One region of the Pseudoxanthomonas sp. SORGH_AS_0997 genome, then DNA from elsewhere that is predicted to be linked to it. Evidence: riboswitches for the same ligand, from Rfam matches in the RefSeq annotation. Region 1 holds a riboswitch; the other holds the start of a gene.
The links. A riboswitch is a leader RNA that binds a small molecule or an ion and turns the genes downstream of it on or off. The one in region 1 is predicted to bind cobalamin.
Positions count from the first base shown of each region.

Region 2: another riboswitch for cobalamin. It lies ahead of QE438_RS14195 (ribonucleoside-diphosphate reductase subunit alpha); the one in region 1 lies ahead of btuB (TonB-dependent vitamin B12 receptor).

Region 1 covers NZ_JAVIZI010000001.1:2,625,341-2,629,719, forward strand. Annotated here, with positions in the region: gene QE438_RS11495 (GAF domain-containing protein) at 422-907, shown strand; gene QE438_RS11500 (TfoX/Sxy family protein) at 904-1,278, shown strand; cobalamin riboswitch at 1,306-1,536, shown strand; gene btuB (TonB-dependent vitamin B12 receptor) at 1,681-3,558, shown strand; gene QE438_RS11510 (DUF6691 family protein) at 3,613-4,029, opposite strand; gene QE438_RS11515 (YeeE/YedE family protein) at 4,026-4,379, opposite strand, start outside.
Region 2 covers NZ_JAVIZI010000001.1:3,257,146-3,261,524, reverse strand. Annotated here, with positions in the region: gene QE438_RS14215 (hypothetical protein) at 1-437, shown strand, start outside; partial or broken gene QE438_RS14210 (hypothetical protein) at 623-793, shown strand; gene QE438_RS14205 (sterol desaturase family protein) at 806-1,660, shown strand; gene QE438_RS14200 (ZIP family metal transporter) at 1,661-2,569, opposite strand; cobalamin riboswitch at 2,801-3,034, shown strand; gene QE438_RS14195 (ribonucleoside-diphosphate reductase subunit alpha) at 3,223-4,379, shown strand, end outside.

The sequences.
Region 1 (4,379 bases):
GTCCCCAAAAGGGGATTGCCACAAGCTCCGCTCTACAGATTGAGGAGACAGTCGCTCCCACGGAGATGGGAGCCCGATAGCGCGCCGCCACGGGCCCGAACGGTCGAGGCTCCCCAGTGAACCAAGCAGGACCTCTTTCGACCGAAGCCGATCATCTCGACGCGCGCGGCAGCGGGCCGGCGGGCGGGGGCCGCGACGAGCGAGGCAGGAAGCCGAGCGCCTTAAGGCAGGGCAGGACGCCCCGACTGAGGGAAAAGCGGCCACCGCCCGCCGGACCGCTGCCCAACCGAAGCCAGAACGCGCACGCCCCCGCGATCCTCGATCGCAAGAACCAAGCTTTCCGCGCCGCGGGCACCGGGGACATAGCGTTTCCTGCACAACCATGGCCGGTCTGCGCGCCATGCGTCGTAGAATCCACGACATGTCATTCGCGACCCAGACCCTCTCCGGGACCAAGCCCGAGCAATACGCGCAGCTGCTGGAGCAGGCGCGCGGCCTGATGTACGGGGAAACCGACCGCATCGCCAACGCCGCCAACCTCGCCGCGCTGCTCTACCACGCACTGCCCGGCTTCAACTGGGCCGGGTTCTATTTCTTCGATGGCACCGAGCTGGTGGTCGGGCCGTTCCAGGGCCTGCCGGCGTGCGTGCGCATCGCCCTGGACAAGGGCGTGTGCGGCGCGGCGGCCAGCACCCGCCAGACCCAGCGCGTCCACGACGTGGAAGCCTTCCCCGGCCATATCGCCTGCGACGCGGCCTCGCGTTCGGAGCTGGTGGTGCCGCTGGTGAAAGACGGCGCCCTGATCGGCGTGCTGGACATCGACAGCCCCCAGGTGGGCCGCTTCGACGAAGACGACCAGCGCGGCCTGGAAGCCATCGCCGCGGCCTTCGTGGACGCCCTGGCGTGAGCACCACGCAGCTGCGCAACATCGGCCCCAAGTCCGCTGCGTGGCTGCGTCAGGTCGGCCTGCGCACCGAAGAGGACCTGCGCGCGGCCGGTCCCGTGGAAGCCTTCATGCGCATCAAGCGCGCCGGCTTCCGCCCTAGCCTCAACCTGCTCTACGCCCTGGAAGGCGCCCTGCTGGGCTGCCACTGGCAGGACGTGCCCGACGCCCGCCGCCAGCAGATGGTGGCCGAGGTCGAGGTCGCCGCCGCCGCATTGCCCGCTCCGCGCGGCCGCCCCGCCGCCGCACCGGTGACCACCACCCGCCACGATGAGGAAGGCGGCGCCGCACCCACGTTCGATTTCTTCGACAGCCCCGGCCGCGACAGCGACTGAGCGCCGCGCCAGGCGCCGGATCGCGTACAATCCGCGCCGCTTTCAGGTGACCTGCCGCGCATCCATCGCGTCCAGGTTGAAACGGGAAGCCGGTGAGCCCCGCCACGGGACGAATCCGGCGCTGCCCCCGCAACGGTAAGCGAGCCATGCCAACGCATCGGCCACTGCGTGCCCTAGCGCACGCGGGAAGGCGCGACGGCGGAAGGAGTGCCTTCCAGCTCGCAAGCCCGGAGACCGGCCTGAGCAGCACGGGTTCGTACCGAACCCACCACCGGTTGCGATGCGGAGGGCGTCGCGCGTGCCGCGCCCACGCCTTGCCGTGCGCGCTGTCCGCCTGTGTTGCCTTCCGTCGCCGCGACTTTCCTGCCTTGCACGTGCGAGGCGCGCGACGGAGTTCCCCACATGAAGACCACCCTGCTCTGCCTGGCCATCGGCCTGAGCCTTTCCGCCACCGCCCTGGCGCGGCCCGCCGACGACGCCACCGATCTGGACCAGATCAGCGTCACCGCCACGCGCACCGAAGTCGCCGTCCAGGACAGTCTCGTCCCCGTGCAGGTCATCTCGCGCGAGGAGATCGAGCGCAGCCAGGCGACCTCGCTGCCCGAGCTGCTGGCCGGCCGCGCCGGCATCAACATCGCCAACCAGGGCGGGCCGGGCAAGCTGACCAGCGTGTTCCTGCGCGGCAGCGAATCGGATCACGTGCTGGTGCTGGTGGACGGCGTGCGCATCGGCTCGGTCACCGCAGGGCTGGCCGCGTTCCAGGACCTGCCGGTGTCGCAGATCGAGCGCATCGAGATCGTGCGCGGCCCGCGCTCGAGCCTGTACGGCTCCGAAGCCATCGGCGGCGTCATCCAGATCTTCACCCGCAGCGGCGGCAAGGGCCTGACCACCTACGCCCAGGCCGGCTTCGGCAGCCATGGCCTGCGCGACCACAGCGCCGGCTTCAGCTATCGCGGCGAACGCGGCTGGCTGTCGGCCAACGGCGGCTACCAGGACACCGACGGCATCAACGCCTGCCGCGGCACCGCCGGCGATGCGGCCCATCCCTTCGGCGCCGGCTGCTACGCCGACGAGCCGGACCGCGACGGCTACCGCAACACCTCCTTCGGCCTGCGCGCCGGGATCGACGTCACCGACACGCTGGCGCTGGAGGGCAACTTCCTCAACGCCGACAGCTACAACGAATACGACGGCACCCTGTTCGGCGGCAACGAGGCCAAGAGCCTGCAGCGCGTGGCCGGCGGCAAGCTGCGCTGGAACCCGAGCGAGGCGTTCCAGCTGACCGTGCAGGCCGGCCGCAATGACGACCAGGCCGACAACTACTTCGCCGATGCCGATACCGGCACGCGCAGCTTCGTCAGCACCTTCGACACCCGCCGCGACACCGCCTCGGCGCAGGGCGACTACCGCTTCGCCGAAGGCCAGACCTTCACCCTGGGCGTGGACTGGCTGAACGACCGCGTCACCAGCACCACGCCCTACGACATCGACGCGCGCGACAACACCGGCGTGTTCGCCGAGTACCAGGGCAGCTTCGGCGCGCACGCGCTGCAGGCCTCGGTGCGCAACGACGACAACGAACAGTTCGGCTCGCACACCACCGGCAGCCTGGGCTATGGCTTCGGCTTCGGCAACGGCTTCAAGTTCACCGCCAACGCGGGCACCGGCTTCAAGGCGCCCAACTTCAACGACCTGTACTACCCGGGCTTCAGCAATCCGAACCTCAAGCCGGAGAAGAGCAAGTCGCTCAACCTGGGCCTGGCGCAGTACGGCCAGGGCTGGAACTGGACCTTCAACGCCTACGAGACGCGCATCGAGGACCTGATCGGCTACGACACGGCCTTCAACATCGTCAATGTGGACAAGGCCAGGATCCGCGGCGCCGAGCTGACCGGCTTCGTCACCCTGGCCGGGCTGGACATCAACGCCCAGCTCAGCCACGCCGATGCGCGCGACGACGGCGACGGCGCCAACCACGACAAGTGGCTGGCGCGCCGCGCACGCGACACCGCGCGACTGGACCTGGACTATGCGATCGGCGACTTCCGCATGGGCCTGACCGGCAACGCCGCCGGCAAGCGCTACGACAACGCGGCCAACACCGAGCGCCTGGCCGGCTACGGCACGATGGACGTGCGCCTGGAGTACGCCCTGTCGCGCGACTGGACCCTGCTGGCCAAGGCCGCCAACGTGTTCGACAAGGACTACGAGACCGTCCAGTGGTACAACCAGCCCGGCCGCGAGTACACCGTCAGCGTGCGCTGGCAGGCCAAGCAGTAAGCCTTCGCCCAGGAAGGTTTGCAGAGAAGAGCCGGCGCGTTGCGCCGGCTTTTTTTATGCCCCCGCCAGCAGCCGGTGCAGCGCCATGCCCGCCAGCATGGCCGGCACGAACCACAGCGCTTCGCCGATGCCGGCACCGAGGCCGACCAGCGCGGGGCCGGGGCAGTAGCCGGCCAGGCCCCAGCCGGCGCCGAACAGCGCGGCGCCCAGCAACAGCGGACGATCGATCGCGCGTGCGGCCGGCAGCGAGAACGACGGCGCACACACCGGTGCCTGACGTCGCCGGATCAGCGGAAACAGCGCGCCGCTGGTCAGCACCGCGCCGCCCAGGACGAACAGCAGACGCGGATCCCAGTGCCCGGCGACATCCAGGAAGCCCAGCACGCGCTGCGGATCGGTCATGCCCGAGACCACCAGGCCGACGCCGAACAGCGCGCCACAGGCCGCCGCGGCCCAGACCTGCCGGTTCATGGCCCCCTCCATACATGCCGCACCAGGAAGGTCACCGCCATCGCCACCGCCATGAACATCGCAACGGCGGCCAGCGAGCGACGCGAATGCAGCGCCAGCCCGCAGACGCCGTGACCACTGGTGCACCCATTGCCCATGCGTGTGCCGACCCCGACCAGCAGACCGGCCACGATGAGCAGCCACGGCGGAAAGCCGGCGCGCGTGGGCTGTGTGGATGGCAGCGCGTGCAGCGCCAGACCGCCCACGCAGATCAGCCCCGCCAGGAGGGCCAGCCGCCAGGCCAGGCCCTCGCCGGGCGCCAGCAGCGCGCGTCCGGCGATGCCGCTGACGCCGGCGATGCGCCCGGTCAG
Region 2 (4,379 bases), 630 kb from region 1:
ATGGCGCCGGCACCGCCGCCGATGGCGCGCAGGTGCGCGGCACCGCCGCCGCCGGACGCAACGCCAACGGCGCCTATGTGCGCGGCCACGGCAGCCGCACCGATGCGGCCGGCAATACCACCGGCCGCAGCGGCGCGGCGGTGCAGGGCGCCGACGGCGGCAGCGCGAACCGCAGCGGCAGCTGGTACCGCAACGCCGACGGCAGCGCCGGCCGCCAGGGCATGGCCAACGCGACCACCGCCGCCGGCGGCAGCCTGTCCACCAGCGGCGAGATCAGCCGCGATGCCGCAGGCAACGTCAACGGCGCGCGCAGCACCAGCGCCACCACGGCCGGCGGGGCGTCCTACACCGGGTCGACCACGGTGCAGAACGGCAGCGTCAGCCACACCGGCACCTGCACCGACAGCAGCGGCCAGGTCGTGGCCTGCCGCAAGTGAACCTTTCGCGCGCCGCCAGGCCGGCGGCGCGCCCTTTCGATCGAGACCTGCCCATGAAGACGCTCTTCCCCGCGCTGACGCTGGCGCTGCTCGCGCTGGCCCCGTCCTGCCTGCTGGCGCAGCAGGCCAACGACAGCGCCGCCTCGGCCGGGCGCCAGCAGATGGCGCGCAAGCTCAAGGCCGCCGATGCCAACGGCGACGGCCTGATCCAGCGCAGCGAAGCCCAGGCCAGCCTGCCGCGCCTGTTCGAACATTTCGACGCGCTGGACGCCAACCACGACGGCGCCCTGTCGCGCGACGAACTGCGCGCGGCGGGCCAGGCGCTGTCCGCCGCCCGACGCGGGACGGGCCAGTAGGCGGCCGCGGCCATGGTCCTGTCCCTGCTTGGCCCGCACCTGTCCTGGCTGCGCTGGGTCCCGCTGGTGCTGCCGCTGCTGGCGGCGCTCGAAGCCTGGCTGCGCCTGCGTCGCGGTCTGGCCTACGACTGGAAGAGCTACTGGGCCTCGCTGGGGGATGCGCTCGGCCGCGGCCTGGTCGGCCTGGTGCTCGGCAGCGGCGTGGCCGGCGTCGTGCTGCTGGCGGTGCACCAGGGGCGCCTGACGACCCTGGCGATGGATGCGCCCTGGCAATGGGTGCTGCTGTTCGTCGGCCAGGAGGCCTGCTACTACGCCATGCACCGCGCCGACCACCGGATCCGCTGGTTCTGGGTCAACCACTGCGTGCACCACTCGCCCGAGCAGTACACGCTGGCCTCGGCGTACCGGCTGGGCTGGACCGCCCAGCTCACCGGGCAGGCGCTGTTCTTCGCTCCGCTGGTGTGGCTGGGGTTCCCGGTGCCGGCGGTGCTGGGCGCGCTGGCGCTGAACCTGCTCTACCAGTTCTGGCTGCATACCGAACTGATCGGCGTGCTGCCGCGCTGGATCGAATATGTCTTCAACACCCCTGCGCACCACCGCGTGCACCACGCCAGCAACCCGGAGTATCTGGACTGCAACTATGGCGGGGTGCTGATCGTGTTCGATCGGATGTTCGGCAGCTTCCGCGCGCAGCTGCCGGGCGTGCCGCCGCGCTACGGCCTGGTCGAACCGCTGCGCAGCCACCATCCGGTGCGGATCGCCCTGCACGGCTGGCTGGGGCTGTGGGCCGACCTGCGCCGGGTGCGCTCGCCCGCGCAGGCACTGCGGACGCTGTTCGGGCCGCCAGGGTTCAAGCCGGGCGGCTGATCAGCCCAGCCCGGTGTCCATCACCATCATCAGGCAGAAGCCCAGGGTCAGGCCGATGGTGGCCAGGGTCTCGTGGCCGTTGCGGTGCGACTCGGGGATGACCTCGTGGCTGACCGCGAACAGCATCGCCCCGGCCGCGAACGCCAGGCCCCATGGCAGCAGGGTGGAGAACGCGCCCACCGCCACCGCCGCCACCACCGCGCCCAGCGGCTCCACCAGACCCGAGGCCGCGCCGATCAGCACCGCGCGCCCGCGGCGCACGCCGGCCGTGGCCAGCGAGAGCGCGATCACCAGGCCTTCGGGGATGTCCTGCAGCGCGATGGCCAGGCTGAAGGGCTCGGCGTTGGCCATGCCCGAGCCGGAGGCCACGCCTACCGCCATGCCTTCGGGGATGTTGTGCAGGGTGATGGCCAGCACGAACAGCGTCACCTGCGGCGGCAGCCACTGGTGCAGGCCGCCCACACGCGTGGTCTGGCCCTGCTGGTCCAGATGCGCATGCGGGATCACCCGGTCCATCGTCAGCATCATCGCCACGCCCAGGCAGATGCCGACGCTGACCAGCCCGCCCGCGCCCAGCCCGCCGTAGCCCTGGTCCTTGGCCGCCTGCAGGCTGGGCACGATCAGCGAGAAGGCCGTGGCGGCCAGCATCACGCCGGCGCCGAAGCCCATCAGGCCGTCGGCCAGCGTCTGCGGCAGGCGCCGCACCGCCAGCACCGGCAGCGCGCCGGCGGCGGTGGCCGCGGCGCAGATCAGGCCGTCGCGCAGCGCCTGGCGCAGGCCGGGGCGATGCGGCCATTGGGCCAGGACTTCCTGCAGCAGCCAGGCGCCCAGCAGCAGGGCGGCCAGCGCTAGCAGCCACGGCAGCAGGCGCCGCAGCGCGGACGGGGAAGACAGGGTGTGATCGTGCATGGCAGGGGCTTCGTGGGCGGAAGGGGCGCGCGTGCGCTCGGGGTGCCGTTGTCCGCAACGGGACCGAAGGTGCCTGCCCAACATCGGACACCGACGGGCAAGGGCGCGTCAACCGTGCTGCAGCGCACACCGGCCGGGAATGCTCCACGGGCCAGAAATCCGTGAAACCCGCATGGCATCAGGACCTTCCCTTTTGTCACTACATTTGGCGTTGACGGGCGTGGGTGACCCCACTATCTTGGGGTCGTCGGTTCCTCGCGGCCACAAGCCGCGGGGATGAAAAGGGAAGCCGGTGCGGCCTTGCGGCCCACTCCGGCACTGCCCCGCAGCGGTGATTGGGAACGACCCCGCCATCTGCACTGAGGCCCCCGGTGGCCTTGGGAAGCGGTGGGTTAGGAGAAGCAGGACTGTGTCCTGGCTTCACGCCCGTCAGTCCGAAGACCTGCCGACAGTCGCGCGCAAGCACCTCGCGCGGCGCCGGCCGCGGTGTCTTTCGAGGGAGAGACGGCTGGTGACGCAAGGCCCGACCACGAACGCCGTTCGTGCGGTCGCGGCTTCTGCGACGCCGCCGTTTCACCCTCGGTCGCCCGGCCCTAAGTTGCGCCCTCGTGGGAAGGCGCAATGCGTGCATCTACGCATGGAGAGTTCCGACCGTGACCCAGACCGATTCCGCCGTGGCCCAGCGCCCGGCCGACGCCGCCTTCTCGCTGACCCCGCCGCCCACCGCCACGGCCATGCGCGTGACCAAGCGCAACGGCGGCAGCGAGGCGGTGGACCTGAACAAGATCGTGCGCGCCGTGCAGCGCTGCGCCGAAGGCCTGCACGCGGTCGATCCGATGCGCGTGGCCACGCGCACCATCTCCGGCCTGTATGACGGCGCCACCACGCAGGAGCTGGACGAGCTGTCCATCCGCACCGCCGCGCTGCTGATCGGCGAGGAGCCCGAGTACGGCCGCCTGGCCGCGCGCCTGCTGGCCAACTTCATCGCCAAGGAGGTCTCCGGCCAGGAGATCCACGCCTTCTCCCAGTCGGTGGCCCGCGGCCATGAGGTCGGCCTGATCAACGAGCGCCTGCTGAACTTCGTGCAGGTCAACGCGCGCAAGCTCAACGATGCCGTCGACGCCGGCCTGGACCGCGAGTTCGAGTACTTCGGCCTGCGCACCCTGTACGACCGCTACCTGCTGCGCCACCCGCACAGCCGCAAGGTGATCGAGACCCCGCAGCAGTTCTTCCTGCGCATCGCCAGCGCGCTGAGCGAGGACGTGCCGGAGGCCCTGGCGCTGTACCAGCGCATGGCGCACCTGGACTACCTGCCGTCCAGCCCGACGCTGTTCAATTCCGGCACCACGCACGAGCAGCTCTCCAGCTGCTTCCTGCTGGACTCGCCGCAGGATTCGCTGGAGTCGATCTACGCCAAGTACGGCGACATCGCCCAGCTGTCCAAGTTCTCCGGCGGCATCGGCGTGAGCTACTCGCGCGTGCGCGCGCGCGGCTCGCTGATCAAGTCCACCAACGGCCATTCCAACGGCATTGTGCCGTGGCTGAAGACGCTGGATTCCTCGGTGGCGGCGGTCAACCAGGGCGGCAAGCGCAAGGGCGCGGCCTGCGTCTACCTGGAGACCTGGCACGCGGACATCGACGACTTCCTCGAGCTGCGCGACAACGCCGGCGACGACGCGCGCCGCACGCACAACCTCAATCTGGCCAACTGGGTGCCGGACCTGTTCATGGCGCGCGTGGAAGCGGACAAGCCGTGGTCGCTGTTCGATCCCAAGGCCGTGCCGGAGCTGACCGACCTGTACGGCGAGGC